4 regions of the Azoarcus sp. DN11 genome follow, and region 4 is predicted to be linked to each of the others. Evidence: riboswitches for the same ligand, from Rfam matches in the RefSeq annotation. Region 4 holds a riboswitch; each other region holds the start of a gene.
The links. Region 4 has a riboswitch for cobalamin ahead of bluB (5,6-dimethylbenzimidazole synthase). Riboswitches for the same ligand answer to the same signal wherever they lie in the genome.
Positions count from the first base shown of each region.

Region 1 (7,091 bases), 1.2 Mb from region 4:
CGCCTACCTGTCGGCGAGCCTCCACCACTCGGGCGGCACGATCTGCGAACCGGTCGACCTGCCGGTCAACAAGCGGCACTTCGACATGGTCTATAGCCACATGAAGTACTCGGACAAGTGCTTCATGGGCTCGGTGACGCATCCGGACCGCGCGCAGGACACCGTCGAAATGGCGAAAATCCTGCTTGGCGACCGGTGGATCGACCCCGAGACCGGCAAGCCGCGCACCGCCGTGATCAACCTGATCAACGCCAACTCGCCGATGACCTTCGACGACACGATGCTGGGCGCGGCGAAGGTCTATGCGCGCAACAACCAGGCCTGCATCGTCACCCCGTTCATCCTCGCCGGCGCGATGTCGCCGGTGACCGTCGCCGGCACGGCGGCGCAGACGCTCGCCGAGGCGATGGCCGGCATGGCCTTCGTCCAGCTCGTCAATCCCGGTGCGCCGGTGGTGTTCGGCAGCTTCGCGAGTTCCATGTCGATGCAGTCCGGTGCACCCACGTTCGGCACCCCCGAGCCCGCACTGGTGCTGTACGTGATGGCCCACCTCGCCCGCCGCCTCGGCGTTCCCTTCCGTTCCGGCGGTTCGCTGACGGCCGCCAAAGTTCCCGATGCGCAGGCCGCGAGCGAAAGCGCCAACACCCTGCTGCCGACCGCGCTGGCGGGCGTGAACTTTGCGTTGCATACCGCGGGCTGGCTCGAAGGCGGACTCGCGATGGGTTACGAGAAGTTCATCATGGACGCCGACCAGGCCGGCATGATGCAGATCCTGATGGGCGGCGTGGACTTGTCCGAGAACGGCCAGGCGATGGACGCGATCCGCGATGTCGGCCCCGGCAAGCACTTCCTCGGCTGCGCCCACACCCAGGCGAACTTCGAAAACGCCTTCTACCGCTCGCCCATCGCGGACAACAACAGCTTCGAGCAATGGGACGCCGAGGGCCGCCTCGACATGGCCCAGCGCGCCAACGCGCGCTGGAAGAGGATGCTCGCCGAGTACGAGGCGCCCGAGCTCGACCCCGCGGTCGACGAGGCCCTGCAGGCCTACATGCGCCGGCGCAAGGAATCCTTCCCCGACTCGAACACCTGAATGACGGCCGGCCCCGACATGGTCGGCCGGCGCAGAATCGGTCTGCGCGCAGGCGATTGCATGACGTGTCGGCAATCGGGATAATTTGTTCCGTCACAGCAAAACGGAACACGGTGCAAATCCGTGGCGGGCCCGCCGCTGTAATCGGGGACGGATGCCGCACATGCCACTGCCCAGGGGAAACAGACCCGGCGGGAAGGCGCGGCTAATCCGGCTGATCCGAAAGCCAGAAGACCTGCTGTGACGTGGTACAGGGAGCCTGTGGACAGGGCTTCGCGGTTGCATTCCGTCGGGATGCGGCCGCGAAGCCCTTTTTCTTTTCCATTACCGGATGAATCGAATGCATTCTGAATTTTCCGTGCCAGCCCCGGATCGGGCGTTTGCCGTTGCCCTGCAGCACAAGATCGATCGCAAGACCAAACCGCTCGGCGCGCTCGGTGATCTGGAAGGCCTCGGACTCAAGATCGGGCTGGTGCAGCAGAGCCTCACACCCGCGCTGAGGAACCCTCACGTGATCGTCTTCGCGGGCGACCATGGAGCGGCCAAGGCGGGTGTGTCGGCCTACCCGCAGGACGTGACCTGGCAGATGGTCGAAAATTTCCTCGCCGGCGGCGCAGGCATCAATGTCTTCGCCCGTCAGAACGGCCTTGGGCTGACCGTGGTCGATGCCGGCGTAGCACATGATTTCGGTCCGCGCCCGGGGCTGATCGATGCCAAGGTGGGGCCGGGAACGAGGAATTTTCTCGAAGAGCCGGCGATGACCCGGGCCGAGTGCGCCACAGCCATGGAGCGCGGCGCCGGCATCGTCCGCACCCTAGCCGTCGACGGTTGCAACATCGTCGGCTTCGGCGAAATGGGTATCGGCAACACCGCCGCCGCCTCGCTCATTACCCACTGCCTGACCGGAACGCCGCTGGCCGATTGCATCGGGCGCGGCACCGGCCTCGACGACGCCGGCGTTGCGCGTAAGCGCCAATTGCTGGAAAAGGCCCTCGCCCGCACCGGCAAGGTGGACGATCCCCTGTCGGTGCTCGCCGAATTCGGCGGCTTCGAAATCGCGATGATGGCGGGCGCGATGGTGGCGGCAGCCCGGGCCGGGATGGTGCTGCTGATCGACGGTTTCATTGTCGGATCGGCTGCACTGACGGCCGCCCGCCTCGCGCCGGCCATCACCGACTACTGCGTGTTCTGCCACCGTTCGGCCGAGCCCGGCCACCTTGCGCAGTTGAGCGCGCTCGACGCCCGCCCGCTCATCGACCTCGGCTTGCGCCTGGGCGAAGGCACCGGCGCGGCGCTGGCCTATCCCCTGGTGCAGGCGGCCGTCAATTTCGTCAACGAGATGGCGAGCTTCGAGTCGGCTGGCGTTTCCGACAAGGAGTGATGCCGCGCAGCGGGCTCCGGGACCTCCCCGGAGCCCGCTGTTTCGTCACGCAGCCCGATCTGCAGCTGCCCTGGGCGTGCGCCGGCCGGATTTCATCAGCATCACCTTGCCGACGCCCCGTGCGACGCCTTCGCCCCGTTCCATCTTCGTCCGCTCGCAAGCAGGCGGCCGGCCGACTCGGCATCGAGCGGGCGCGAGAACAGAAAGCCCTGACCGAAGGCAACGTTCAGTTCGCGCAGCCGCGCGAGCGTCGTCGGCGTCTCGAGGCCTTCGGCCACCACGTCCATGTTGAGACTGCGCGCGAGGGCGACGATGGCCTGCACGATTTCGTCGTGCCGGGCCTCGATGTCCATTCTCTGCACGAACGACGCGTCGATCTTGAGGATGTCCAGCGGGAAGCGGTGCAGATACGACAGGCTCGAGTAGCCAGTGCCGAAATCGTCCATCAGGAACTTGATCTGCTCGCCCTGCAGCCGTTCGAGCACCGCACGGACAGCGTCACTGCCGTCCATGAGGACGCTCTCGGTGATCTCCAGCTTCAGATAACGGGCCTCCAGCCTGGCCTCGGTCAGTGACTGGAGGACGGCATCGGCGAGGTCGGGCTGGGCGAACTGGACCGCGGAGACGTTGACGCTCACCTGCGGGCGCCGCTGCGGAAACTGCGCCTGCCACGCGCTGATCTGGCGACAGGCTTCCTGCAGCGCCCAGCGTCCGATGGGTACGATCAGGCCGGTGTCTTCGGCGATCGGGATGAATTCGGTCGGCGACACGAGGCCCCGCACGGGATGGCGCCAGCGCAGCAGGGCCTCGAAACTCTCGATTTCGCCGCTGGCGAGATTGACCAGCGGCTGGTAATAGAGCACCAGTTCGTCGCGCTCCTGTGCCCGGCGCAGGTCGGTTTCCAGGCCCAACTGGTTGACCGCGAAGGTGTGCATCGTCGTGTCGAACACCTGGCAGCGCCCCTTGCCCTGCGCCTTGGCGCGCTGGTTGGCGGTATCGGCGTCGCGCAACATTTCCTCCGGCATGGCGTAATCGCCCGGCCCCATGACGATGCCGATGCTCGCCGAGGTGAACACCTCGTGGCCGTCGATCGACAGCTGCCGCGCGAGCGAAGCCTGGAAATCCCGCGCGAAGGCAGCAGCCGCATCGGTGCTGGACATCCCCTCGACGAGCAGCGCGAACTCGTCGCCGCCGAGGCGGGCGACCGTGTCGCGTGGGCCGATCCGCGCCTTGAGCGCGCGCGCCACCGCAAGCACCAGCGCATCGCCGACGTTGTGACCGAAGCTGTCGGTGATGATCTTGTAGCGGTCGAGGTCGACCAGCATCACGGCAAAGTGGCATCCGCCAGCGCCGGCGAGCGCACAGTGCAGCCGTTCCATGAACAGGGTGCGGTTGGGCAGGCCGGTCAGTGCGTCGTGCAGGGCCTGGAAGCGCAGCCTCTCCTCGGCGAGCTTGCGTTCGGTGATATCGGTCTGCGAACCGGCGATGCGGTACGGCTGCCCAGCCTCGTCGCGCACGGCAAGACCGCGCGTGAGCATCCAGAGCAGCTCGTTGCGCTGGTTGCGCATGCGGTGCTCGCTTTCGAAATGCGCCGTGGCGCCCGAAAGGTGCGCCTGCAGCCGGGCCTCCACGCCCGGCCGGTCCTCTTCATGCACGCGTGAGATCCATTCTTCGATTCCGTCACCGATTTCGTCCCCGGCGTAACCGAGCATGCTTTTCCAGCGCGGCGAGTAGTACACACACCCGGACCGCAGGTCCCAGTCCCACAGGCCGTCGTTGGCGCCCTGCGCAGCGAGCGCGTAGCGCTCCTCGCTCTCGCGCAGGCGTGCCTCGGCGAGGCGGCGCGCGCGGCGTACCGCGACTTCGCGCAGTTCGCGTTCCACCGCCGGCACCAACCGCGCGAAATTGCTCTTGAGGATGAAGTCGTGGGCACCGGCCTTGAGCAGGCGCACCGCGGTTTCCTCGCCGATGGTGCCCGAGACCATGATGAACGGCAGATCGCAGCCGCAGCGGTTGAACAGCTCCAGCGCCGAGGGGCCGGAGAAGTGCGGCAGCGTATAGTCCGAGATGACGAGATCGAAGGTGCCGCCGCCACCGAGGGCGGCCTGCATCGCCGGCGCGGTTTCGACGCGCGTCGGCAGCGGATCGTAGCCGCCGCGACGCAGTTCGCGCACGATGAGCAGCGCGTCGTCCTCGACGTCCTCGACGATCAGCACCTTGAGCGGCTGGCCGGCCATGATGGCTATCCTTGCACGGGCGGCGGTTCGTTGAGATCGAGCCAGTACACACCCAGCTGGCGCACGGCCTCCATGAATGCGACGAAATCGACCGGTTTGCGGATGTAGCTGTTTGCGCCACACCCGTAGCCTTCGAGCAGGTCGCCCTCTTCCCTGGACGAGGTCAGGATCACCACCGGCAGGATGCGCGTGCGCGCTTCCGCGCGCAGCTGCCGCAAGACTTCGAGCCCATCCACCTTGGGCAGCTTCAGATCGAGCAGCACGACCGCGGGCAGCGGTGTGCGCCCGTCGAACAGGTAGCCCAACGCCTCGGCACCATCGCGCTTGACCACGACGCTGGTGATGTTGTGCTTGCGCAACGCGCGCAGGGTCAATGCCTCGTCGTCCGCGTTGTCCTCCACGAGGAGTACGGTTCGGTTTTCCATTGCATAGCCTCCCTATGGATGCTCGTGGCCTTGCCACTCGATCGCGGCATCATCGGGGAGCGTAAAGCGGAACGTTGCCCCCGCTTCCACCGCAGCTTCCGCCCACACCTTGCCGCCATGACGGTGAACAATGCGTTGCACACTGCTGAGACCCACGCCGGTGCCCGGAAATTCGGCCGCCGTGTGCAATCGCTGGAATGCCCCGAACAGTTTGCCGGCGTACGCCATGTCGAATCCGGCACCGTCGTCGCGCACGAAGTACGCGATGGCACCGTCGTCGCGCCGTTCGGTGCCGAACTCGATCCGCGCGCGCCGATGATGCGCGGTGTACTTCCACGCATTGCCCAACAGGTTCTCCAGCACGACACGCAACAGGCGTGGATCGGCCGCCGCGGCGACGCCGTCCGCGATGACGAATTCCACCTCGCGCAGCGGATCGGCCTCGCGCAGTTCGTCGGCAACCGCGCGCGCCATGGCCGACACATCGACCCGCTCGCGCCGCATCTCCGCGCGCGACAAGCGCGACAGCGTGAGGATGTCGTCGATCAGCTGCGCCATGCGCTGGCTGGCAGCGCGCACGCGCCGCAGCGAGTCGCGCCCCTCTTCGTCCAGGCGATCCGAATAGTCTTCCAGCAACACCTGGCTGAAGCCATCGATGCTGCGCAGCGGCGCGCGCAGGTCGTGAGACACCGAATAGGAGAAAGACTCCAGCTCGCGGTTAACCTCTTCGAGTTCGGCCGCGCGCCGCTCCAAGGCGCGGTTGAGGTGCTCGATGGCGGCCTCGGCCTGCTTGCGCTCGGTGATGTCGCGCAAGGTCGCGGTAAAGACCGTTTCGCCCGTCAATCGGAGCTTGGAGATCGATGCCTCGGCCGGAAACTCGGTGCCGTCCTTGTGACGCCCGGAGACCGACCCCCGCGCGTTCATTTTCCGCGTGACGTCTTCGGACCGGCCGAACGCGGCGACGTGTTCCCGGTGCACTGCCCGCAGCCGCTCGGGAAGCAGGATGTCGAGGGGCTGGCCCAGGACTTCGTCTGCGCGGTAGCCGAAGATCTGCTCCGCCCCCTTGTTGAACAAGGTGATGCGCTGCGTCTCGTCGATGGAGACGATGGCATCGGCGGCGATCTCGAGGATGCCGGCGAACCGGGCGCGCGCCGCATGCGCCTCTTCCTCCGCGCGCTTGCGCTCGGTGATGTCGCGCCCTTCCGGAATGAGCAGCACGACTTCACCATGCTCGTCGTACACCGGCTTGAGCGAGAAATCCAGGGTGCGGATGGTGTTGTTCGCACCGAAGGCGTCGATCTCGTAGCGCACGAACTTGCCTTGCGCGGCCTCAGCGATGGCCAGCCGCAGTCGATCCCGCACTTCCTGCGAAATGCGCCACCACCGCGTCTCCCAGAAAGGGCGACCGACCACGTCGATACGCTCGGCGCCGACAAAGTCGAGCGCTGTCTGATTGGCTTCGAGCACGGTGCCGTCCGGGGTGAGCAACCCGGTGAACTGGAACGTCTGGTCGAAGATGGCACGAAAGCGGCGCTCGTGCTCGAGCATTGCCTGCTGCGCCCGCTTGCGCTCGGTAATGTCCGAGGCGATGCCAAGGTAGCCGGTAATCTCACCTTGCGCATCCCGCAGCGCAGTGATGGAAAGCCGTACCGGAACGCGCACGCCGTCCTTGCGCACGTAGGTCCATTCGTCCTCGTCGAGCTGGTCGCGCTGCGGTCTCACCGTGAAGACCTCGAAGCCTGCAGCCACCGGTTTGCCCAGTTCGCGCGAGAGCGCCGCCGCGCGTTGCGCCATTTCCTCCGCGTCATGGAAGATCTGCGGTGTCGCCCGGCCCACGAGTTCCGCGGCCGAATACCCCAGCATGCGTTCGGCCGCGTGGTTGACGGTCAGGATCGTACCCTGCGTGTCGGTGGAGATGATCGCGTAGCTCGCGCTGTCGAGGATCGCCTGCAGCA
Region 1 is NZ_CP021731.1:2,370,517-2,377,607, reverse strand. Features, by position in the region: gene CDA09_RS10875 (trimethylamine methyltransferase family protein) at 1-1,093, shown strand, start outside; cobalamin riboswitch at 1,173-1,350, shown strand; gene cobT (nicotinate-nucleotide--dimethylbenzimidazole phosphoribosyltransferase) at 1,434-2,474, shown strand; gene CDA09_RS10865 (two-component system response regulator) at 2,576-4,711, opposite strand; gene CDA09_RS10860 (response regulator) at 4,717-5,136, opposite strand; gene CDA09_RS10855 (PAS domain S-box protein) at 5,149-7,091, opposite strand, start outside.
Region 1: it holds a riboswitch for cobalamin, as region 4 does, so the genes downstream of both, cobT (nicotinate-nucleotide--dimethylbenzimidazole phosphoribosyltransferase) here and bluB (5,6-dimethylbenzimidazole synthase) in region 4, are expected to answer to the same signal.

Region 2 (7,091 bases), 1.4 Mb from region 4:
GAGCCACGGCGTGACGAACCGGCCCTCAGCGCAGGGCCGTTCGGGCCGCTCCCCGCATCATCGCGAGTGCGCCGCCGATCCGCGCGTGGGCGCTGACGACCAGTATGCCCAGCAGCACCAGCGCGGTCCCCGCGACGAATCGCGGTTCGAGCGTCTCGCCGAGCAGCACTGCCCCGAGCGCGACCCCGAACACCGGGGTCAGGAACGAGAACACCCCCAGGCGCGACGCGAGGTAGGTGCGCAGCAGCCAGAACCACGCGAGAAAGCTCGCGAACGACACGATGAGCGACTGGAACGCGAGGCTCGCGACGGCGCGCGGCGTGGCGACGAACGCGTTCTGGTCGGTGGCGAATGCGCCCGCGAGCAACAACACCGCGGCGCCAATCAGCTGGTACAGCAGCGTCTGCGCCGCAGGCGCGGTCGACAGGCGCGACATGCGGATTGTCACCGTCGTCGCGCCCATCGCGAGTCCGCCGAGCAGCGCGAGCAGGTCGCCCCAGAGCGACAGCGGACGCACGGCGGCCTCGGCATCGCCCTTCCCGAGGAAGGTCACGGCGACGCCGCCGAAAGCGAGCGCAATGCCCAGCCATTGCAGCCGCGACAGCCGCTCGGTGGGCACTTTCCAGTGCAGGCCCAGCGCCGCGAAGATCGGCGAGGTATAGAGCAGCACGACCGTGTGGCCGGCGCTCGTCAGGAGCAGCGCCTGGCCGACGAACAGGTATTCGAGGGCGAACAGCAGGCCCGCAACCATCCCCGGCCGCCAGGTGTCCCAGGCCAGCCGCTCGCGCCGCCAGAACAGGATGCCCCCGACGAGCACCGCCGCGATGCCGGATCGAAGGCCGATCTGCAACACGGGGGCGATGTCATTGGCCACCGCCTTCAGCACCACCTGCTGCAGGCCCCACACGAGGCACAGCAAGGTCATCAGGCCGGCGGCGCGCGTATCGAGGGCGAGGCGGGGGTCCATCGGAGATCTCCAGCGAATCGGGTGATGGCTGAAGTGTGAAGATGGCGGTATCAACTGATATAGTCAGAATCCGCCAATCGCTAGCAACGATCCGCCAATCCCGCGCCACCACGCACAGACCCTCGCACAGACATGAAGCACTTCCGCAACATGCAGCGCATGGAACCGCAGGGCGAGCACCTGCCCGCGCCGATCCACTTCCGTGCCACGGCCCTGCCGGCGAACACCCTCTTCCCGATGCACAAGCACGCCGGCGGCGAATTCGTCTATTCGTTCAGGGGCGTGATGGAAATCCAGGTCGAACGCGAACACTTCCTCGCCCCGCCCCAGTACGGCGTGTGGCTGCCGCCCGGCGTCGCCCATGTCGGCCTCAACCGCAACGAGGCGGGATACTGCTCGCTGTACGTCGCCGCGCCGCTGTGCGATCGCCTGCCCCGCAATCCCTGCGCGCTCGCCGTCAGCCCGCTCATCGTCGCGCTCCTCGACCACCTGCGCCTGCAGGCGCCCGACACGCTTCGCGACGCCGAAAACACCCGCCTCCTGCAGGTGCTCGTCGACCAGCTCGCACACGCCCCCTGCGCCGGCAGCTACCTCCCCTCCTCGTCCGATCCGTCGCTCGGTGCCGTGCTCCGGTTCCTCGACACCCACCCCGACGACAACCGCACGATGGCCGAGCTTGCGCGGCTCGCCAACACCACCGAACGCACGCTGTTGCGCCGCGCCCAGCGCGATCTCGGCATGCCCCTCTCGGAATGGCGCCAGCGCCTGCGCATCCTCAAGGCCATGCCGCTCCTCGCCGCCGGGCGCACCGTCGAAGCCGTCGCCCTCGAACTCGGCTACGCCAGCGCCTCGGCCTTCATCGCGATGTTCCGTCGCCTGATGCAGCAGACGCCGGCGGAGTTCCGCAAGGGACGAGGGTAAGAGCCGCCACATGCCTGTTGCGGCAATTCGACGAGGCAGATTCAGTTGGGTTATGGCCCGGTTCTTGGGAGCTGGAGCTCGGAGAAATGTACATACCACTATTGGTAGTGCAACATTTAGCTAAATGCACTATATATAGTTAAAACACTTGACGAGGATATGCAGAAAGTCATAGACTGACGTCGTTGATGGTTCCCCTCCCGGGGATTAAAAGGGAATCCGGTGCCGGACCGAGCGTCCGAATGCCGGAGCTGCCCCCGCAACTGTAATCGGCGAGCGCTTCGCCCCTGTATGCCACTGGACATGTTCCGGGAAGGCTTGCGAAGCGCGATGACCCGAGAGCCAGGAGACCTGCCGCCGACAATCAGCAAAAGCGCTGCGGGGATGCGGCGGCCAGTGCAACTGCCCCTGTTTTCCCCTGCTCCGCTTTACGTTCGACAATGACCGGCTGCGGGGACGCTCGCCGGAACAAGGGGGATCCATGCACCACCATCTCAAACGCACCGCGATCGCGGTTGCGCTTCTTTCGGCACTCAATTTCCACGCCAACGCTGCCGAAGAGCCGGCAAGGCCCGGCAAAGCCGATCCAGGGCGCAAGGCGCTGGTGCAGCGCATCGAGACGCTCGAAAAGCGGTTGCTCGAAATGCAGCAACAAATGCTGGCCCAACAGGCACTGTTGGCCCAGGCCCTTCCAAAGGCTGAAACGCCTGCGGCCAACGCCTCCGTGGTGGCGCTGCGCTTGGAGGAGATGGAGTCGCGGCTCAGCAATGTGGAAACCAGCGCGGTGATGTCCGAGCCCAAAACCACGGTCAAGCAGGTCCAGGTCTACGTCGATGCCAACGGCAACGAATATGACCACCCCGCGGAAGGTGCCGTGCCGGCGATGACCTATCGGCGCGAACGGGTCTATCGCCGCCAGACGATTCGTGAAGAGATCGAGGACGCCTTGGCCGCCGACAAGAAGAGCGGCGTCGAATTGGGGGTTAGCAGTGTCACCACGGCGCAAATGGCGTATCAGACGAAGGGATCATCAGCCCAGGCTGGTCTGGGGCCGACTCAAGCGAGAAATCACGCCTACGGGGTTACCGCCGCAGACGTGACCTTCCGGGCCAAATCGGCGGCGCTGAATACCGAGTTTTTTGCAGATCTGGTTGGAATCGGCGGCGCCTCCCCGGACCAGGAAATCCCGTCGGCTCTCAACTTGGTTAACAACCAGACTGCCCGCCTCAGCAACAACCAGTTGAATGTGCGCGAAGCGTGGATCAGAACCGGGATGTTCGATCAAAAACTGGGCCTCACCGTCGGCCGCCTGGATTTGACGAGCATTTTTGACCGAAATGCCATTGCCAATGATGAAACGGAACGTTTCATCAACGGCGCCCTGGTCAACAACCCGGTCCTCGGCCTCACATCCAACGGCTTTGGATTGGCCGCCGTCTACGATCCCAAGGGCGACCTGAATTTCAAGCTGGGCGTCCAGCAGAGTAATGACCGTGCAACCAGCCTATCGACCTCCCTCTATTCTCTGGCAGAGGTGGAATATATCGCCCGGCCGTTCATGCTGCAGGAAGGCCATTACCGGGCGTGGGCAAGGAGCGACAACAGCAGCGGCACCAACCGCACCGGCTATGGCCTGAGCGCGGACCAGAAACTGACTGCCGCAGTCTCGCTGTTCGGGCGCTATGGCAGCGGCTATGTCGGCAGTCTCCCCACCGGCCCCGACACGATGAAGTTCTACAGCGGCGGCGTGGCCTTCCAGGCTCCCTATGCCTTCAACCCCCTCGACATGTGGGGTGTGGGCTACGCGCAAACCAAGCTGGGCGAAGGCGCCAAAGAAAAAGTCATGGAAGGGTTCTACAACCTGCGCATGACCGAGCACATGGCACTTTCCTTCCTCCTGCAATACGTCACCGAATCCAAGACGCAGGGCAGCTACCTGGTACCCGGGGCTCGACTGAAGGTCAGCTTCTGAAAGAATACAAGGAGATCATGAAATGCCGAAGCTGAACCTGAACAGCATCATCGCCGGCGCCATTGTCGCCCTCAGCGTCGCTATCCCGCAGTCTGCCAATGCTCAGATGAAACTGATGCCCGGTATGGCAATGTCCCATGCCTCGTCATCCGCCAAGACGATTGTTACCGACCCGACTTCCGTCGTCATGATCGTGAACCGTGATTCCAACGACATCGCCTTCATGGACATCAAGACCAGGAAAATCCTCGGCCACACTTTCCTCGGCAACAACGTGAATCCGCACATGGTGATGATGTCGCCCGACGGGCGCTATGTCGTCACCGGCGGCACCCGAGCCAACACGGCCTACGTCATCGATGCCCGCACCCTCGAACTGGTCAAAAAGATTCCGGTCGGAATTGCGCCGGAGCACTTCTCCTTTTCCCCGGACGGGCGCTACTACTACCAGGGCAATCCCGAGGGCGACTCGATCACCGTCATCGACATGGCTTCGCTCAGCGTGATCAAGACCATCGAAGGCTTGGCCGAACCGCTCAATATCACCTTCACCCACGATGGCTCGAAGGCTTACGTGGGCAATTACGGTGCGCATTGGGTGGGCGTGATCGATGTGACCCGACACCAGTTGCTCAAGAAAATCCAGATTGCCAGCGTGCCCGGAATTTCGCGCCTTGACCCCGGCAAGTACCTGAAGGACATCAAGGGTATCTCTATGCCCGCCATGAGCATCGACGGGCGCTACATTTATGCCGCCGACGGCGACCTGGGCGTGGTGGGAGTCATCGATACCCGCGAGGACAAGGTCGTCAAAGTCATCCGCGTCGGACAGAATCCCTGGCGCATCTACATGGGGCATGACGGCAAGTACGCCATCACGGTAAACAACGGCGACGAGACCATTTCCATCATCGATCTCCAGAAGAACGAAGTGGCCGCCACGCTGCCGGCCGGCCCGGACATGACCGGGGTGAACTTTGCAGCCGGCAAGGCTTTCGTCATCAGTTCGACGACAAGCTTTGTTTACGTGTACGACATGAACACCCTGAAGCCCGCCGGCCGCATCAAGATCGGTACGAATCTGCAACTGGAGACCGCCACCACCGACACGGCAGACCAGAAAATCTACCTGGCAGGATCGACCGATCACTCCGTCTACATCATCGACGGCAAGACGGAAGCCGTCGAGCGAATTCCGAACGTCGGCTTGTATCCCTGGGGAACGCACGTCATGGACAGCAAGGACAACTATTGTCATTGACTTGCCTGGCGATGGCCCGATCCGGTCATTTCCGCCAAGGCGGGAATGACCGGTCCGGGCTTGCCGGAATTCCCCCGGAGTCGAGACCAAAGTGAATCGCTTTGCCATTACCGTTGCCGGCCTGTGGTGTCTGGCAGTGTTGCCTGCCCAAGGCGCGGATCTGCGCGAGCGCATGCGAGCGGCCCAGGCCGGCGGCGTCAAGATTACCGAAGCACAGGCCAGCGACCTGACCCTGACCCTGACTGAAGCCTCAGTGCGCCCTATCCAGACCTGGATACGCACGGTCGGCACGGTCGATCCGGGTGGCAGAACCATATCGGCCCGGCTAAGCACATTGGAAGCCGACGGGCTCCAGGTGGGCCAGCGCACTCGCAGTTTCGCCGCCAATGCCCGAACGCAAATGCACCAGGGCAAAACCGTTAAAGTCCTGCGGCAAACCGGCGGCGTCCTTGTCCAGGCGACGCTGGCAGATCAGGGGCACTCCCCCGGGGCTCGCTACCTGATGGAGATCGTTGTCGAGCGCGGCCCCTATCTTTCGATTCCCAACGTTTCCATTATCGAGGACGGTGGCGAGCAAGTCGCCTATATCGAAATGCAGCCGGCCGGCAGCGGTCTGTATGCACCTCGATCGATTCGTACCGGACTGAAAGGGGAACTCTATACGGAAGTTCGGCATGGCCTTTTTGAACGCGACCGGGTGGTCTCGATCGGGAGTTTCTTCGTCGATGCCGAAGAGAAGCTGAAAGCGCCCGGACAGGACATGTGCTCGATCACACCTCCCAGCAATGAACATCACCATCATTGAAAATATCATCCGGCACCGGCTGCTCGTCCTGGCGAGTGTGCTCGCCGCCATCGTACTGAGCGCCTACGCCATTTTCACGGCGCCCCTGGACGCCATTCCAGACATTTCCGATCCGCAGATCGTCCTCTATGCAAAATGGCCGCGCAGTCCGCAGCTTCTGGAGGCCCAGGTCACCGAGCCGGTGATCAAGTCCCTGGCCGGGACGCCCGGCATCCAGTCGATCCGCAGCACCTCGCACATGGGGTTTTCGTTCATCTACGTCATCCTGAAGCGCGAATCACAACGCGCTCCCATCCAGAAAATCGTGGCCGACCGGCTGAACGCGATTCGCCCGCAATTGCCTGCCGATGCCACCGTGACGCTCGGTCCCAACGCCAGCAGCATGGGCTGGATCTATCAGTACGCACTGGTCAGTGCGGACGGCTTGCTCGACCTGCGTGACCTGCGCCTGCTGCATGAGCAACAGGTCAAGCCGGGGCTGCAAAGTGTACCGGGCGTCGCCGAAGTCGCCTCGGTGGGTGGCCTTGAAAAGCAGTACCAGCTCAAGCTCTTTCCGCCGCTCCTGGCCGAATCGGGCCTCTCCCTGAAGCAGATCGTGGCCACCTTCCAGAACGCCTTTCCAGAGGCGGGCGGGCGCACGCTGGAGGTGACCAACCGGGATTATCAGATTCGTGGCATCGTCACTTACCACAACATCGACCAGCTCGAACTGATGGTCGTCGGCCATCGCCCGAACGGCACCCCTGTGCATTTGAAAGATATCGGCTTCATTCAGGTGGGCTATGACCAGCGCCGCGGAGTCGCCGAACTCGACGGCAAGGGCGAAGTGGTGGGCGGCATTGTGGTGATGGAGCAGAAGCAGAATGTCCTGGAAATCACCCGTGCCCTTGACCAGAAGCTCACGGAACTCAAGGCTGGACTGCCGCCCGGTGTCGATCTCGTCACCACCTACGACCGCTCGGCGCTGATCTGGGACACGCTCGAACACTTCCTGTGCACGCTCGCTTACGAACTGGTCGTCGTGATCACGGTGATGGTCCTGTTCCTGCGCAATGCCCGCACTGCCGTGGCGCCGGTGGTCATCCTCCTGCTGGGCGTCGCCTTTACCGCCATCCCGCTGGCGGGCTTCCATCAGACCATCAACCTGTTCTCCCTGGCCGGCCTC
Region 2 is NZ_CP021731.1:2,498,721-2,505,811, reverse strand. Features, by position in the region: gene CDA09_RS11445 (amino acid kinase family protein) at 1-2, shown strand, start outside; gene CDA09_RS11440 (DMT family transporter) at 26-967, opposite strand; gene CDA09_RS11435 (AraC family transcriptional regulator) at 1,100-1,888, shown strand; cobalamin riboswitch at 2,061-2,261, shown strand; gene CDA09_RS11430 (hypothetical protein) at 2,370-3,860, shown strand; gene CDA09_RS11425 (YVTN family beta-propeller repeat protein) at 3,883-5,121, shown strand; gene CDA09_RS11420 (efflux RND transporter periplasmic adaptor subunit) at 5,213-5,926, shown strand; gene CDA09_RS11415 (efflux RND transporter permease subunit) at 5,907-7,091, shown strand, end outside.
Region 2: it holds a riboswitch for cobalamin, as region 4 does, so the genes downstream of both, CDA09_RS11430 (hypothetical protein) here and bluB (5,6-dimethylbenzimidazole synthase) in region 4, are expected to answer to the same signal.

Region 3 (7,091 bases), 1.8 Mb from region 4:
CGCATCGGCCGCACCGGCCGCGCGGGCGCGACCGGCAAGGCGATCTCCCTGGTCGACAGCGAGGAGAAGCCCTACCTGGCGTCGATCGAGCGCCTCATCAAGCGCACCATTGATCGCACCCCCGTGCCGGCCTTCGTGACGCACGCCCCCGACCCGGGCGACAACGACCGCCCGCCACGCGACCCGCGCCAGTCCGGCCGCCGTAACGACGGCCGCGCACCGCGCCAGCCGCAGTCGGAACGCCCGGCGCCCCGTGCGCAAAGCCATGCGCCGAACCGCCAACCGGTACGGCAGGGCGAAGCGGCCGGAGCGGGGAACCGTCCAGCGCGCCCCGAAGGGCAGAACGGCCGCAATCCGCGCGCCGGCGAGCCGAACGCGAAGCGCCCGCAGGACGCCGGCGCAAACCGCGCCCCGCGATCGGCGGAAGCACCGCGTCAGCCCGCGCAGCGTCCGGAGGCGGGCCGTCGTCCCGCGCCGCGCGCGGCGCTCTTCAACGCCAAACCGGGCAGCCGCGGCGACTGAGCATCACCCGCGGCCGGCGCGGCTCAGCCGCGCCGCACCCCGACGAGCTTCTGGTAAAGACCACCGAAACAGGTGGTCTTTTTCCATGTAAAGGCCTCGCCCAGCGGCGATAGCGTGGTGATGTCGGTGTCGAGCAGCGAGGGCGCGAACGGCTCGAGCCAGCGGAACACCTGCGCCATGATGGGCCGCAAGGGGTGCCACGGGCGGGTGCGGTGGTAATCGACGAACACGATCTTGCCGCCCGGACGCACCGCCCCCAACAGGTTGTGCACGATGCACGCACGCTCGATCGGCGGCACTTCATGCAGCAGGAAGAAGCAGCACACGGCGTCGCTGGCTTCGGCGACGACGCAGCCGGGCCGCGCCAGATCGCCCTGGCGTACCTGCGCGTGCGCGAGGCCGTCGAGCTTGCGGCGGGCGTTGGCGACCTGGATCGGCGCGACATCGACGACGTCCAGTGCCCCTCCGGGGCCGACGCGCTCGGCGAGCATGCGCGAGAAGCGGCCATACACGCAGGCCGCCTGCAGCAGCCGCTCCCCCGGCGAGAACTCCTCCACCGCCGCGCGCATCAGGCGCTCGGCGTTACCCCAGAGGATCGCGGAGACCACCAGCGAGCGGTCGAGCCAGGGCAGCGTGCGACGGCTCAGGTAGGCCCAGTGATAGGTGCGCGACAGATACGACGGGACGGCACCGGCGCTGGTGACGGGTGGCGTCATGGCGGAATCGGCGGAAATCTGTGTCATATCCGCCAGCATAACCGTATCCGCATCGCGGCGGAACGCGGCCTGCATACGCCGGGATATTTCGCGGGGCCGGCCGGCAAAACGACCGGCAAATTGACGCAACAGGCTCTTGCATTGCACCTCGAGCTTCGCCTATTCTTCGCGTGTTTCGATCCGGGTTCCCTGCCGTGCAACCGCACGACGGGGTGAAACGGGAAGTCCGGTGACGTCCGGGAGCGCATGCTTCCGACCAGTCCGGCGCAGCCCCCGCTGCTGTAAGCCTGACGGATCCGCCACACGCCACTGAGCCCTGCGCTCGGGAAGGCGGCGGAGTCCGGGAGAAGGCAAGCCAGAAGACCGGCCCGATCGAGTAAGCAGTTTCGTTTGCCCCGGGGTGTGGGCGTGTCACTGGATTCCGATCGCGGCTGTCGCGGGCTTTTCCCCCTCTGCCGCAAGCATCGATCAGATTCAGCTTCCTTCCGCTTCCCGGTGCGTTGTTTCCATCACACGCGCGTCGTGAATGCGCGTCGGGGAGTCGTCATGCAATCCGATCACAAGCCCGGCACCGTGTGGTTCGTCGGCGCCGGCCCGGGCGATCCGGACCTGATCACCGTGAAAGGTCGTCGCCTGCTCGAACAGGCGGGCGGGATCCTGTTCGCGGGCTCGCTCGTCGACCAGGCTGCGACACTCCATGCGCCCGAAGGCTGCGCGATCCGCGACTCGAAGGACATGACGCTCGAGCAGATGGGCGCGTGGCTGATCGACGCCGCGTCGCGCTGCGAGACGGTCGTACGTCTGCAGACCGGCGACCCCGGACTCTACGGCGCGCTGGTCGAGATGACGCGGCTCCTTGATGCGGCCGGCGTGCCGTGGAAGGTCGTGCCGGGGGTGTCCTCCGCGCTCGCCTCGGCCGCCGCGGCGGGCGAGACGCTGACGCTGCCGGAAGTCACGCAGACCGTGATCCTCACGCGCGTCGCCGGCCGCACGCCGATGCCCGCCGGCGAGGAACTCGATGCGCTCGCGGCGCACCGCACGACGCTGTGCATCTTCCTGTCGATCACGCTGCTGCACGAGGTGCAGGACGCGCTGCGCCGCGCCGGCTGGCCGGAGGACGCGCCGATCCTGGTCGTGCAGAAGGCGAGCTGGCCGGGCGAGGAGAAGATCGTCCGCGGCACGCTCGCCGACATCAAGAAGAAGTGCCAGGCCGAGAAGATCGCCTCGCAGGCGATGATCATCGCGAGCCCGGCGCTGGGCGCGCGTGACTGGCCCGAGATTGCCCGTTCCAAACTCTACGACCCGAGCTTCAGCCACCGCTTCCGCCGGGCCTCCGTCACGGAGAACGCATGATGCACGACACCACCATCCTGCTGGTCGGCCACGGCTCGCGCAACCGCGCGGGCAACGACGAGATCGAGCACTTTGCCGCCGAGTGGCGCGCGCGCCGCCCGGAGTGGCGCATCGAGGCCTGCTTCATCGAGTACGCCGACGTGCTGCTCGACACCGGGCTGGATCGCGCCGCGGCGGGAGCGAAGCGCGTGATCGTGATCCCCTTCATCCTGAATGCCGCGGGCCACGTGAAGATGGAGATCCCGGCCGCGATCGGGCATGCGCGCGAGCGCCATCCGGGGGTTGCCTTCGGGTGCACGCGCCACCTCGGCATGGGGCGCGAGATTTTCGACGTGCTGATGGGCCGGCTCGACGGGCTGATGCACGCGCTGCACGTGCCCGATCCCTGCACGACCGGCGTGATCCTGCTCGGCCGCGGATCGTCTGATGCCGGTGCGAACGGCGAGCTCGCGAAGATGGCGCGCTGGGTGTTCGAGGCCACCGACCACGAGCTCGTCGACCTCGCCTTCACCGGCGTGACCTGGCCGCGGCTGGAGACCGCCGTGCAGCGCCAGGTGCGCCTGGGCATGACGCAGATCGCGGTCGTGCCGGTGTATCTCTTCACGGGCGTGCTGATCGAGCGCATCGACGCGCAGCTCGCGCGCCTGCGTGCGCAGTATCCGCAGATCGCGTTCGCGCTGGGCACGCATTTCGGTTTGGATAAAGGGATCTTCGAGCTGGTCGAAGCGCGCGTCGCCGGCGCCGCAAGCGACGAAGAATCGCTGCTCGAATGCGACGGCTGCAAGTATCGCCTCGCTGCCGAGGCCGAGCACCTGCACGACCATAGCCATACCGCCGGTCATCACGACCATGCCGGGCACGACCACCCTCATCACCACGATGGCGGCCATGACCACCACGGTCATGACCACGGCCACGCCTGCTCCCACAATCACGCGCCGCACGCCGGCTGCGCTCACCACGCTCACGCCTAAACCATGAACAGCAACGTCGTCACCGAACAGCTCACCGCCGCCGGACGCGCGATCGAGCACGATTCCTTTGCGATCATCGACGCCGAGGTCGGCAGCCACGAGTACCGGCCGGAGCAATGGCCGGTCGTGCGCCGCATGATCCACGCGAACGCGGACTTCGAATTCAACGGCCTCACGGACTTCCACGCGGATGCGGTCGCGGCGGGTCTGGAAGCGATCCTCGCGGGCGGCACGCGCGTCGTCGCGGACGTCGAGATGATCTGCGTCGGGCTGTCGGCCTCGCGCCTCGCGCACTTCGGCATCACGACCCATCAGTTCATTTCGGACGAGGACGTGATCGAGCAGGCGAAGGTCGAGGAGACCACGCGTGCCGTGCAGGCGATGCGCAAGGCCCATCGCCAGGGACTGCTCGACGGCGCGATCGTCGGCATCGGCAACGCGCCGACGGCGCTGATCGAGGTCGTGCGTCTGATCCGCGAGGAAGGGGCGCGGCCGGCGCTCGTGATCGGCATGCCGGTCGGCTTCGTGTCGGCGGCGGAGTCGAAGGACCTGATGGCGGAAGTCGCCGATGTGCCGTGGATCGTGATCCGCGGGCGCAAGGGCGGCTCGACGCTGGTCGTCGCGGCGATCCATGCGCTGCTGGGCCTGGCGGAAGCGCGCCAGCGCGAGCAGCAGGCGTCGGCGGCGTAAACGAACATACGGAGTCGAACGATGGCAGCGGGTCACGCCGTGCCGGAGAAAGTGCGCAAGGGCGACGCGAAGCGCGAGCGCGGCAACCGCTCGGGCTTCACGACCGGCGCGAACTCGGCCGCCGCGGCGACCGCGGCGACCCTCGGCCTTGTGCACGGCGCAGTGCCGGCCGAGATCGAGTGCGTGCTGCCGAACACGACACACGTGACGTTCCGCATCACCGACGGGCGCGTCGAAGGCGATTGCGCCCACGCGGTGAGCATCAAGGACGCGGGCGACGACCCGGACGCGACCGACAAGGCGCACCTGACCGTCGACGTGCGCCGCATCCGCGCCGGCGGCGGTGAGGTGATCCTGAAGGGCGGGCCGGGCGTGGGCGTCGTCACGAAACCGGGGCTCGGGCTCGAAGTCGGCGGTCCGGCGATCAACCCGGTACCGCGCAAGAACATCTGCGAGAACGTCGCGCGCGCCGGCGCCGCGATCCTCGCCGCGGGCGACAGCCTGGAAGTGACGATCTCCGTGCCGGGCGGCGAGGAGATGGCGAAGAAGACGCTCAATGCGCGCCTCGGCATCCTCGGCGGCATCAGCATCCTCGGCACGACCGGCATCGTGCGCCCGTTCTCCACGGCCGCGTGGCGGGCGAGTGTGGTGCAGGCGATCGAAGTCGCCGCCGCCCAGGGGCAGACCACGGTGGTGCTGACCACTGGCGGGCGTACCGAGAAAGGCGCGATGCGCGTGTTCCCCGAACTCGACGAAGCCTGTTTCGTCGAGTTCGGGGACTTCGTCAAGGCCTCCTTCACCACCGCGGTCAAACTGGGCATGCGCCACATCGTGCTCGGCGCGATGGTCGGCAAGCTGACCAAGATCGCGCAGGGCCTGTCGGTGACGCACGCGTGGCGCGCGGAAATCGACCGCGCGCTGATCGCTGATGCTGCAATCGAAGCCGGCGCGCCACCCGATGTCGTCGAGCAGATCCGCTCCGCCGAGACCGCGCGCTTCGCTGCCGAAAGCCTCGCCGAACTGGGGCTCACCGTGCCCTTCCACCGCGCCCTCGCGCTGCGTGCGATCCGTTCCTTGCGCGAACGCTATCCCGGCCCGTACCGCCTGACTGTGCTCGCGTTCAACTTCGAAGGCACACCCATCGTCACCGTGGAGGAATCCGAATGTCCGCCCCCCGCTGCCTGATCCTGGGCATTCTCGACGACGGCTGGGAGGGGCTTTCGGCCGCCGGCCGCGCCCGCCTCGCCGCGAGCCGCATCGTGATCGGCGCGCGCCGCACGCTGGATCTCGTTGCGCCGCATCTCGGTGCCGACGTCGAACTGCGCGACATGGACGGCGCGCTCGGCAAGACGCCCGAATGGGTGCGCGCCGCGCTCGCCGACCGTCTGCCGGTGACCCTGCTCGCGACCGGCGACCCGCTGTGCCACGGCATCGCACGCTTCCTCGTCGACAAGCTCGGGGCGGAGAAGATCGAGGTGCAGCCGGCGCCGTCGACTGTCGCGCTCGCCTGTGCGCGGCTGAACAAGACCTGGCAGGACGCGGCGATCCGCTCCTGCCACGGTGCCGACGCCGGCGAATGGTTCGACGGTGCGACGCCCGGACACGGCCTCTACGGCATCGTCCGGGCGGTCGCCGAACACGCGCGTGTCGCGTCCTTCACGAGCCCGGCAAACAGCCCGGACCGCGTCGCGCGGGCGCTCCTCGCGGCGGGCTACGGCACCGACGTGCGCATTTCGGTCGCGGCACGCCTGTGCCTGCCGGATGAAGCGATCTTCGCCGACCTCACGCTCGAAGACGCTGCCGCGCGTGAGTTTCCCGATCCCAACATCGTCGTCATCGACCGCGCAGCCGTGCCATCCCCGCGCGCGGTGTTCGGTTTCGAAGATTCCGACTTCGTCCAGCGCCAGCCCGAAAAGGGTCTGATCACCAAGCTCGAAGCGCGCGCGGTGTCGCTCGCGAAGCTCGGCCTGCGCGCCGACAGCCTGGTCTGGGACATCGGCGCCGGATCGGGTTCGGTCGGGCTGGAAGCCTCGCGCATCGCCCGCCTCGGCCACGTCTGGGCGATCGAGAAGAACATCGGCGACGCCGCGAACGCGCGCGAGAACGCGAAGCGCCTGCAGGCGACGAACTACACCCTCGTCGAAGGCAAGGCGCCCGACGGTCTCGACGCCTGGCCCGATCCGGACGCGGTCTTCATCGGCGGCTCGGGCGGCGAACTCGCCGGCCTGATCGAGCTGATTCTCGCGCGCCTCAAGCCCGCCGGCCGCCTCGTGATGAATTTCGTGACGATCGAAAACCTCGCGACCGCAACCGCCGCGCTCGCCGCCGCGGGCGCCCAGTGGGACGTGACGATGCTGTCGGCCGCGCGCAGCCAGCCGATCCTCGACATGCACCGCCTCGCGGCGCAAAACCCGGTGTGGATCGTCACCGCGTACAAGAACACTCCCCAAGCAGAGAACAACAATGAATGACGCCCTCCCCACGCCCCGCTACGGCCGCCTGATCGGCGTGTCGCTCGGTCCCGGCGATCCCGACCTGATCACGCGCCGCGGCTGGACCGCGCTGCAGTCGGACGCGCGCTGGACCTATCCGGTGAAGAAGGCCGAGGAACGCTCCTACGCGCTCGACATCGTCGTGCGCGCCGGCCTCGACGTGCCGGCCGACGCCGTCGAACTGGTGTTCCCGATGACGCGTGACGCGGTGGCGCTCGCGAAAGCCTGGACGCGCGCCGCAGTCCGCACCGCCGAACTGCTCGCCGAAGGGCGCGACGTCGCCTTCCTCGTCGAGGGCGACGCCTCGACCTACTCGACTTTCCGCCACCTCGCCCGTGCCGTGC
Region 3 is NZ_CP021731.1:4,326,450-4,333,540, forward strand. Features, by position in the region: gene CDA09_RS20105 (DEAD/DEAH box helicase) at 1-522, shown strand, start outside; gene rquA (rhodoquinone biosynthesis methyltransferase RquA) at 546-1,238, opposite strand; cobalamin riboswitch at 1,404-1,624, shown strand; gene cobM (precorrin-4 C(11)-methyltransferase) at 1,785-2,591, shown strand; gene CDA09_RS20120 (sirohydrochlorin chelatase) at 2,591-3,565, shown strand; gene CDA09_RS20125 (precorrin-8X methylmutase) at 3,569-4,255, shown strand; gene CDA09_RS20130 (cobalt-precorrin-5B (C(1))-methyltransferase) at 4,277-5,440, shown strand; gene cbiE (precorrin-6y C5,15-methyltransferase (decarboxylating) subunit CbiE) at 5,419-6,726, shown strand; gene cobI (precorrin-2 C(20)-methyltransferase) at 6,719-7,091, shown strand, end outside.
Region 3: it holds a riboswitch for cobalamin, as region 4 does, so the genes downstream of both, cobM (precorrin-4 C(11)-methyltransferase) here and bluB (5,6-dimethylbenzimidazole synthase) in region 4, are expected to answer to the same signal.

Region 4 (7,091 bases):
ATGGCCGCGCAGAAAACGCTGGGCGAGGCCGGCATCGCAGTGCGCGTCGTGTCCATGCCCTCGACCAACGTGTTCGACCGCCAGGATCGCGCCTACCAGGCATCCGTCCTTCCCGCCGGCCTGCCGCGCGTCGCCGTCGAAGCGGGTGTCACCGACGGCTGGCGCAAGTACGTCGGCCTCGAAGGCGCCGTGATCGGCCTCGACCGCTTCGGCGAGTCCGCCCCCGCCGGCGAGCTGTTCAAGTATTTCGGTATCACTGCCGACGCGGTCGCGGAAGCCGTCAAGCAGATCGTGAAGTAAGCGTCGTCGCCGCGCTCCCGGCGCAGTCGGCGCCGGCAGTCCGCGGCGCCGGCTGTCAGATTGAGATTGTGCTGTTCGTATCATTGCTCCGGGAGAATCCTCGATGACCATCAAACTCGCCATCAACGGCTACGGCCGTATCGGTCGCTGCACGCTGCGCGCCCTCTATGAACTCGGTCTGCGCGACCAGTTCGAGATCGTCGCGATCAACGCCTCCGGCGACCTGGCGACGAATGCCCACCTGACGAAGTACGACACGACCCACGGTCGTTTCGCCTTCCCGGTCGAGACCGAAGGCGACAATGTCATGATCGTCAATGGCGACCGCATTCCCTTCTTCTCGACCAAGGATCCGCTGGGCGTGAACTGGGGCGATCTGGGCGTCGACGTGCTGCTCGAGTGCACCGGCGCGTACACTTCCAAGGCCAAGGCCGAAGTGCTGCTGAAGCAGGGCGCGAAGAAGGTGCTGATCTCCGCCCCGGGCGGTGACGACGTCGATGCGACGATCGTCTACGGCGTGAACCACGACGTGCTGACCTCGGCGATGACCGTCGTGTCGAACGCCTCCTGCACGACCAACTGCCTCGCGCCGGTCGCGAAGGTGCTGCAGGACAACATCGGCATCGAGAAGGGCCTGATGACCACCGTGCACGCCTACACCAACGATCAGGTGCTGGTCGACGTGCGCCACAAGGACCTGCGCCGCGCCCGCGCCGCCGCCCAGAACATCATCCCGACCAAGACCGGCGCCGCGAAGGCCGTCGGCCTGGTGCTGCCGGCGCTGAAGGGCAAGTTCGACGGCTTCGCGCTGCGCGTGCCGACGATGAACGTCTCGCTCGTCGACCTCACCTTCACCGCCAGCCGCGCGACCTCGAAGGACGAGATCACCGCGCTGATGAAGGAAGCCGCCAAGGGTCCGCTGAAGGGCATCCTGGCCGTGAACGAGGACCCGCTGGTGTCGATGGATTTCAACCACGACGCGCACTCGTCGATCTTCGACGCGACCCAGACCCGCGTGATGGACGGCAATCTCGTCAAGGTGCTGGCCTGGTACGACAACGAGTGGGGCTACTCCTGCCGCATGCTGGACGCCGCGCGCGCGTTCCATAACGCGAAGTAATACGCCCGCGCCATCGCAATCCGACGCCCTGCCCAGCGGGGCGTTTTCACATCGGGAAGGAATCCATGCAAGTCAAGAAACTCGCCGAGCTCACCGTCGCCGGCAAGCGCGTCTTCATCCGCGCCGACCTCAACGTGCCGCAGGACGAAGCCGGCAACATCGTCGAGGACACCCGCATCCGCGCGTCGCTGCCGTCGATCAAATACTGCCTCGACAACGGCGCGGCGGTGATGATCACCTCGCACCTGGGCCGTCCGACCGAAGGCGAATGCCGTGCCGAAGACACGCTCGCGCCGATCGCCGTGCGCCTGGGCGAGTTGCTGGGCAAACCCGTGCGCCTGATCCGCGACTGGGTCGATGGCGGCTTCGAAGTGAAACCCGGTGAAGTCGTCCTGCTCGAGAACTGCCGCTGCAACAAGGGCGAGAAGAAGGACAACGAGGAACTATCGAAGAAGATGGCCGCGCTGTGCGACGTCTACGTGAACGACGCGTTCGGCACCGCGCACCGCGCCGAGGCGACGACCCACGGCATCGCCCGCTTCGCCCCGGTCGCCTGCGCCGGCATGCTGATGGGCGCCGAGATCGACGCGCTCACGAAGGCCACCGAGACCCCGGCACGCCCCCTCGTCGCGATTGTCGGCGGCGCCAAGGTGTCGAGCAAGCTGACCATCCTCAAGACCCTCGCGCAGAAGGTCGACCAGCTGATCGTCGGCGGCGGCATCGCCAACACCTTCCTGCTCGCCTCGGGCCACCGCATCGGCGACTCGCTCGCCGAGCCGGAACTGGTCAAGGAAGCGCAGGCCGTCATGGACATCATGAAGGCCCGCGGCGCCGAAGTGCCGCTGCCGGTCGACGTCGTCGTCGCCGACGAAGTCTCCGCGCTCGCCCGCGCGAACCGCATCCCGGTCGACGAAGTCGGCGCGCACGACCGCATCCTCGACGTCGGCCCGAAGACTTCGGCGAAGCTCGCCGAGATCATCGCCCACGCCGGCACCATCGTCTGGAACGGCCCGGTCGGCGTGTTCGAGCACAACCAGTTCGCCGGCGGCACGAAGATGATGGCCTCGGCGATCGCCCATTCCGACGCCTTCTGCATCGCCGGTGGCGGCGACACGCTGGCAGCGATCGCGAAGTTCCACATCGCCCAGGATGTCGGCTACATCTCGACCGGCGGCGGTGCCTTCCTCGAGTTCCTCGAAGGCAAGACCCTGCCGGCGATCGCGGCGCTGGAAAAGCGCTTCAACGACTGAAGAAACCCTCGCAGCAGGCCCGGCAACACCGGGCCACCATGAAAACGGCCACCCCGCGGTGGCCGTTTTCATTTGCTGGAAGGATCCGAGCGGACGCTCAACCGCAGCTGCAGCTCCCGCAGCCACCGCACTTCTGCTTGCGCGTGACGAGATACGCTGCGATCTGATCACGGTCGAACTCGAAATCGTCGCTGCTCTCGTATCCGATTCCCGGCTGGAACGTCTCGCCGTCGATCACGATGGTCAGCGCGTGCAGGTCGCTCGCGGGATCGTGCGCGACCGAAAGGTCGTAGCGGCCGCCGCGCGGCAGGCTGTCGAGCAGGGAGCGGGTAACGTCGTCGATCATCGGCGCTTCATCCTTCGGAGAGTGAACGTTTCGTCAGACGGCACGGAGTCCGTCGGCGCTGCATTCTCGCGGATCGGCCCCCGCGGGATATTGTCGGAGGTCAACCGGGCACGTCAGCGAGTGTAATAGCCGACACCGACCAGCATGCCGTCGACGCGTCGGATGAATGAATGCTTGGTCTCCAGCTTGTCGGTGACCGGGTTGCGCCAGGCGTAGTCGAGTTCGCCCTCCCCCTTGCGGCTGGCGATGTTCACCATGTCGGCGACGATCGCCTTGCCCTTGGGATCCCGCACCGTGCGGCCCTCGCTGCCGACCAGCTTCGGGATTGCGCCGTGCGCGAGGAAACGCTGCGACTCGAGATCGATCGCGAACACGTAGAGGTCGTCCTGCACGAAACCGCCGTCGAGTGCGTTGAAGGCGGCGAGCGCGGTCTGCGTCCCCTTCTCCTTCACTGCCGCGACGGCGCGCTCCAGCAGATCCTTCGCCTGCGCCGGGGTGGCACGCGGCACGTAATAGCCGACCGCGATGATGCGCTCGCCGACCTTGCGGAACAGCGTCACCTTCGGCTCCTCGCGATTGTCTTCACGATTCAGCCAGCGATATTCCACGCGCCCCTCGCCGCTTTTCGCCGCGATGTCGAGCATCTCGCGGAAGAAGGGCTTGCCGGCGGCATCCCGCATGGTCGCGACATTGCGCCCGACCAGCGCCGCCGAGGAGCCGCCGCTTGCGAGCAGGGTGCCATCCGTGGCGAGCGCGTACACGTAAAGCTCGCGGTCCCGGAACTGCGACGCGCGGTTGAATTCGTCGAACGCCGCATCGCCGACCTTGCGGAAGCGCGCCACCGCCTTGTCGAGCAGGTTCGCGCTGCGATTCTCATCGGCGCGCAACACGAGTCCGCCGAGCGGGTTCGCAGGAGCCGGATCGGCCGCAAGAACCGGCTGCGTCAACATGACGAGCGTGCACAACGAAGCGACGGGGACGAGTTTCATGGCGTTCGCGAGTCCGTGATTGAATTGATGCAGGCAAAATTATAGGAAGCGACATCATCTGTCGAGAGGCGCGCAAACCCGCGCGGGCGGCGGCAGACGGCGCACACGGGTAGAATCGGGTTCTCGGACGCATATCGACACGGAGACAACATGCCGCGCCACACGAAGATCGTCGCCACCCTGGGCCCCGCCTCGACCGATCCGCAAATCCTGGAACGCATGGTGCATGCCGGGATCGATGTCGTGCGCATGAATTTCTCGCACGGAAAGGCGGAGGATCACGTCGCGCGCGCGGCGGCGGTCCGCGAGGCTGCGGAACGCGCCGGCCGGTCGGTGGGCATCCTTGCCGACCTGCAAGGCCCCAAGATTCGCGTCGGCAAGTTCGCCGGCGACCGCGTCCACCTGCACAAGGATGCGGAATTCATCCTCGACGCACGCTGCGAACTGGGCGATGCGACCCGCGTCGGCCTCGATTACAAGAACCTGCCGAAGGACGTCAGGCCGGGCGACGTCCTCCTGCTCGACGACGGCCGCCTGAAGCTCGTCGTCAATCGCGTCGCCGGCCCCGAGATCCACACGACGGTGCGGGTCGGCGGCGAGCTGTCGAACAACAAGGGCATCAACCGCCAGGGCGGCGGCCTGACCGCGCCCGCGCTGACCGCCAAGGACATGGACGACATCAAGACCGCTGCCCTCATCGGCGTCGACTTCGTCGCCGTCTCCTTTCCCAAGAGCGCGGCCGACATGTACATGGCACGGCAGCTCCTGCGCGCCGCCGGCAGCGACGCCTTGCTGATCGCGAAGATCGAGCGCACCGAGGCGGTCGCCAACCTCGACGAGATCCTCGACGCCTCCGACGGCATCATGGTCGCGCGCGGCGACCTCGCGGTCGAGGTCGGCGACGCGGCGGTGCCGGCGCTGCAGAAGAAGATGATCCGCGCCGCGCGCGACTGTAACAAGCTCACGATCACCGCAACGCAGATGATGGAATCGATGATCGGCAGCCCGGTGCCCACGCGCGCCGAGGTGTCGGACGTCGCCAATGCCGTGCTCGACGGCACCGATGCCGTGATGCTGTCGGCCGAGACCGCGTCGGGCAACTATCCGGTCGAGGTCGTCGAGGCGATGAGCCGCGTGTGCCTCGAGGCCGAGAAGTCCGCGGAGGTCACGCTCGACCGCGAGGTGCTCGACCGCGTGTTCACGCGCATCGACCAATCGATCGCGATGGCCGCGATCTGGACCGCCTGGCACCTGAAGGTGAAGGCGATCGCGTCCCTCACCCAGACCGGCTCGACGGCGCTGTGGATGAGCCGCCTCAACAGCGGCGTGCCGATCTACGCGCTGACGCCGGAAGCGGAGTCGCGCAACCAGATGACGCTGTACCGCGAGGTCTTTCCGCTGCTGATGTCGCAGACGCACCAGGATCGCGACCTGCTGCTGTGGGAAGCGGAACAGATCCTGCTCGATCAGGGCGTCGTCGAACGCGGCGATCTCATCGTGCTGACGATCGGCGAACCGATCGGCGCCTCGGGTGGCACGAACACGCTCAAGATCGTACGCGTGGGCGAACACCCGGCACCGCACCTGACCGAGCAATAAGTCGGCGCGCGGCCCGCAGTCTGCTAGACTCACGCGCTCTACACCATGCCTCCCGGTGCCCGCGATCCGCGGGAGAATCGGGAATGCGGTGAGGCACCCTCCGGGGGAGCCGATTCCGCGACGTGCCCAACGCTGTGAGGGGGACCGCCGCCGCAAGATGCCACTGGCCCTCCGGGTCGGGAAGGCGCGGCACGGGACGAACCCGAGTCAGAAGACCGGCCGGGAGGCAGATCAGCGGCGAACTGGTCCGTTCGCCGTCCATTGCTCTTCACAAGGGGAATCGATGAAGACCGCCGCTCCCGGCCACCAGGCCCACCACCACTTCGACGACGCCGAGCGCGCCGCCGTGTATCGCAACATCCTCGCGCGGCGCGACGTGCGCGGCCAGTTCCTGCCCGATCCGGTCGCCGACGACATGCTCGCGCGCATCCTCACCGCTGCACACTTCGCACCATCGGTCGGCTTCATGCAGCCGTGGAGCTTCGTCCTGGTGCGCGACCAGGCCGTCAAACAGCGCGTGCACGACGCCTTCACAACGGCCAACGCCGAAGCCGCGCAGATGTTCGAGGGCAAGCAGCGCGAAGTCTATTCCGGCCTGCGCCTGCAGGGCATCCTCGAGGCGCCGATCAACCTGTGCATCACCTGCGACCGCGACCGCGCCGGCCCGGTCGTGATCGGGCGCACACACATCAAGGCGATGGACCTCTACAGCTCGGTGTGCGCGGTGCAGAACCTGTGGCTCGCCGCCCGCGCCGAGGGGCTGGGCGTCGGCTGGGTGAGCATCTTCCGTCAGTCGGCGATCCGCGAGATCCTGTCGCTGCCCGAACGCGTCATGCCTGTCGCCTACCTGTGCATCGGCCATGTCAGCCACTTCCTCGATCAGCCCGAGTTGCAGACGGCGGGCTGGCGCCAGCGCCTGCCGCTCGACGAACTGGTGCATTTCGACGGCTGGGGCGGCGACGCTGCCGACGCCGGAGCGCTGCGCGATGAACTGCGAGCGGCCCAGGCGCTCGCGGCCCGGGGTCTGCTGCCGTTCTGAGCACGAGGCGCGGCGGCGGGTCGTTGCAACCCGTTTCCTTCGCCGGACCCACCGCCGCCCAACAAACGCTAAAATGCGAGCCAATTCGCAACCCGGCACGCCTGGCGTGCCTGCACTTGATACCGGAGAAGGACAATGCCCCTCGTTTCCATGCGCCAGCTGCTCGATCACGCCGCCGAAAACGGCTACGGCTTGCCGGCGTTCAACGTCAACAACCTCGAGCAGGTCCAGGCGATCATGGAAGCCGCGGCCGAAGCGGACAGCCCCGTGATCATGCAAGCCTCGGCCGGCGCCCGCAAATACGCCGGCGAAGCCTTTCTGCGCCATCTGATCGACGCCGCCGTCGAAGCCTATCCGCAGATTCCCGTCGTGATGCACCAGGACCACGGCCAGTCGCCCGCGATCTGCATGGGCGCAATCCGCTCGGGTTTCTCCAGCGTGATGATGG
Region 4 is NZ_CP021731.1:1,144,387-1,151,477, reverse strand. Features, by position in the region: gene tkt (transketolase) at 1-300, shown strand, start outside; gene gap (type I glyceraldehyde-3-phosphate dehydrogenase) at 404-1,420, shown strand; gene CDA09_RS05160 (phosphoglycerate kinase) at 1,486-2,670, shown strand; gene CDA09_RS05155 (hypothetical protein) at 2,768-3,016, opposite strand; gene CDA09_RS05150 (cache domain-containing protein) at 3,130-4,005, opposite strand; gene pyk (pyruvate kinase) at 4,156-5,604, shown strand; cobalamin riboswitch at 5,641-5,842, shown strand; gene bluB (5,6-dimethylbenzimidazole synthase) at 5,888-6,643, shown strand; gene fba (class II fructose-bisphosphate aldolase) at 6,779-7,091, shown strand, end outside.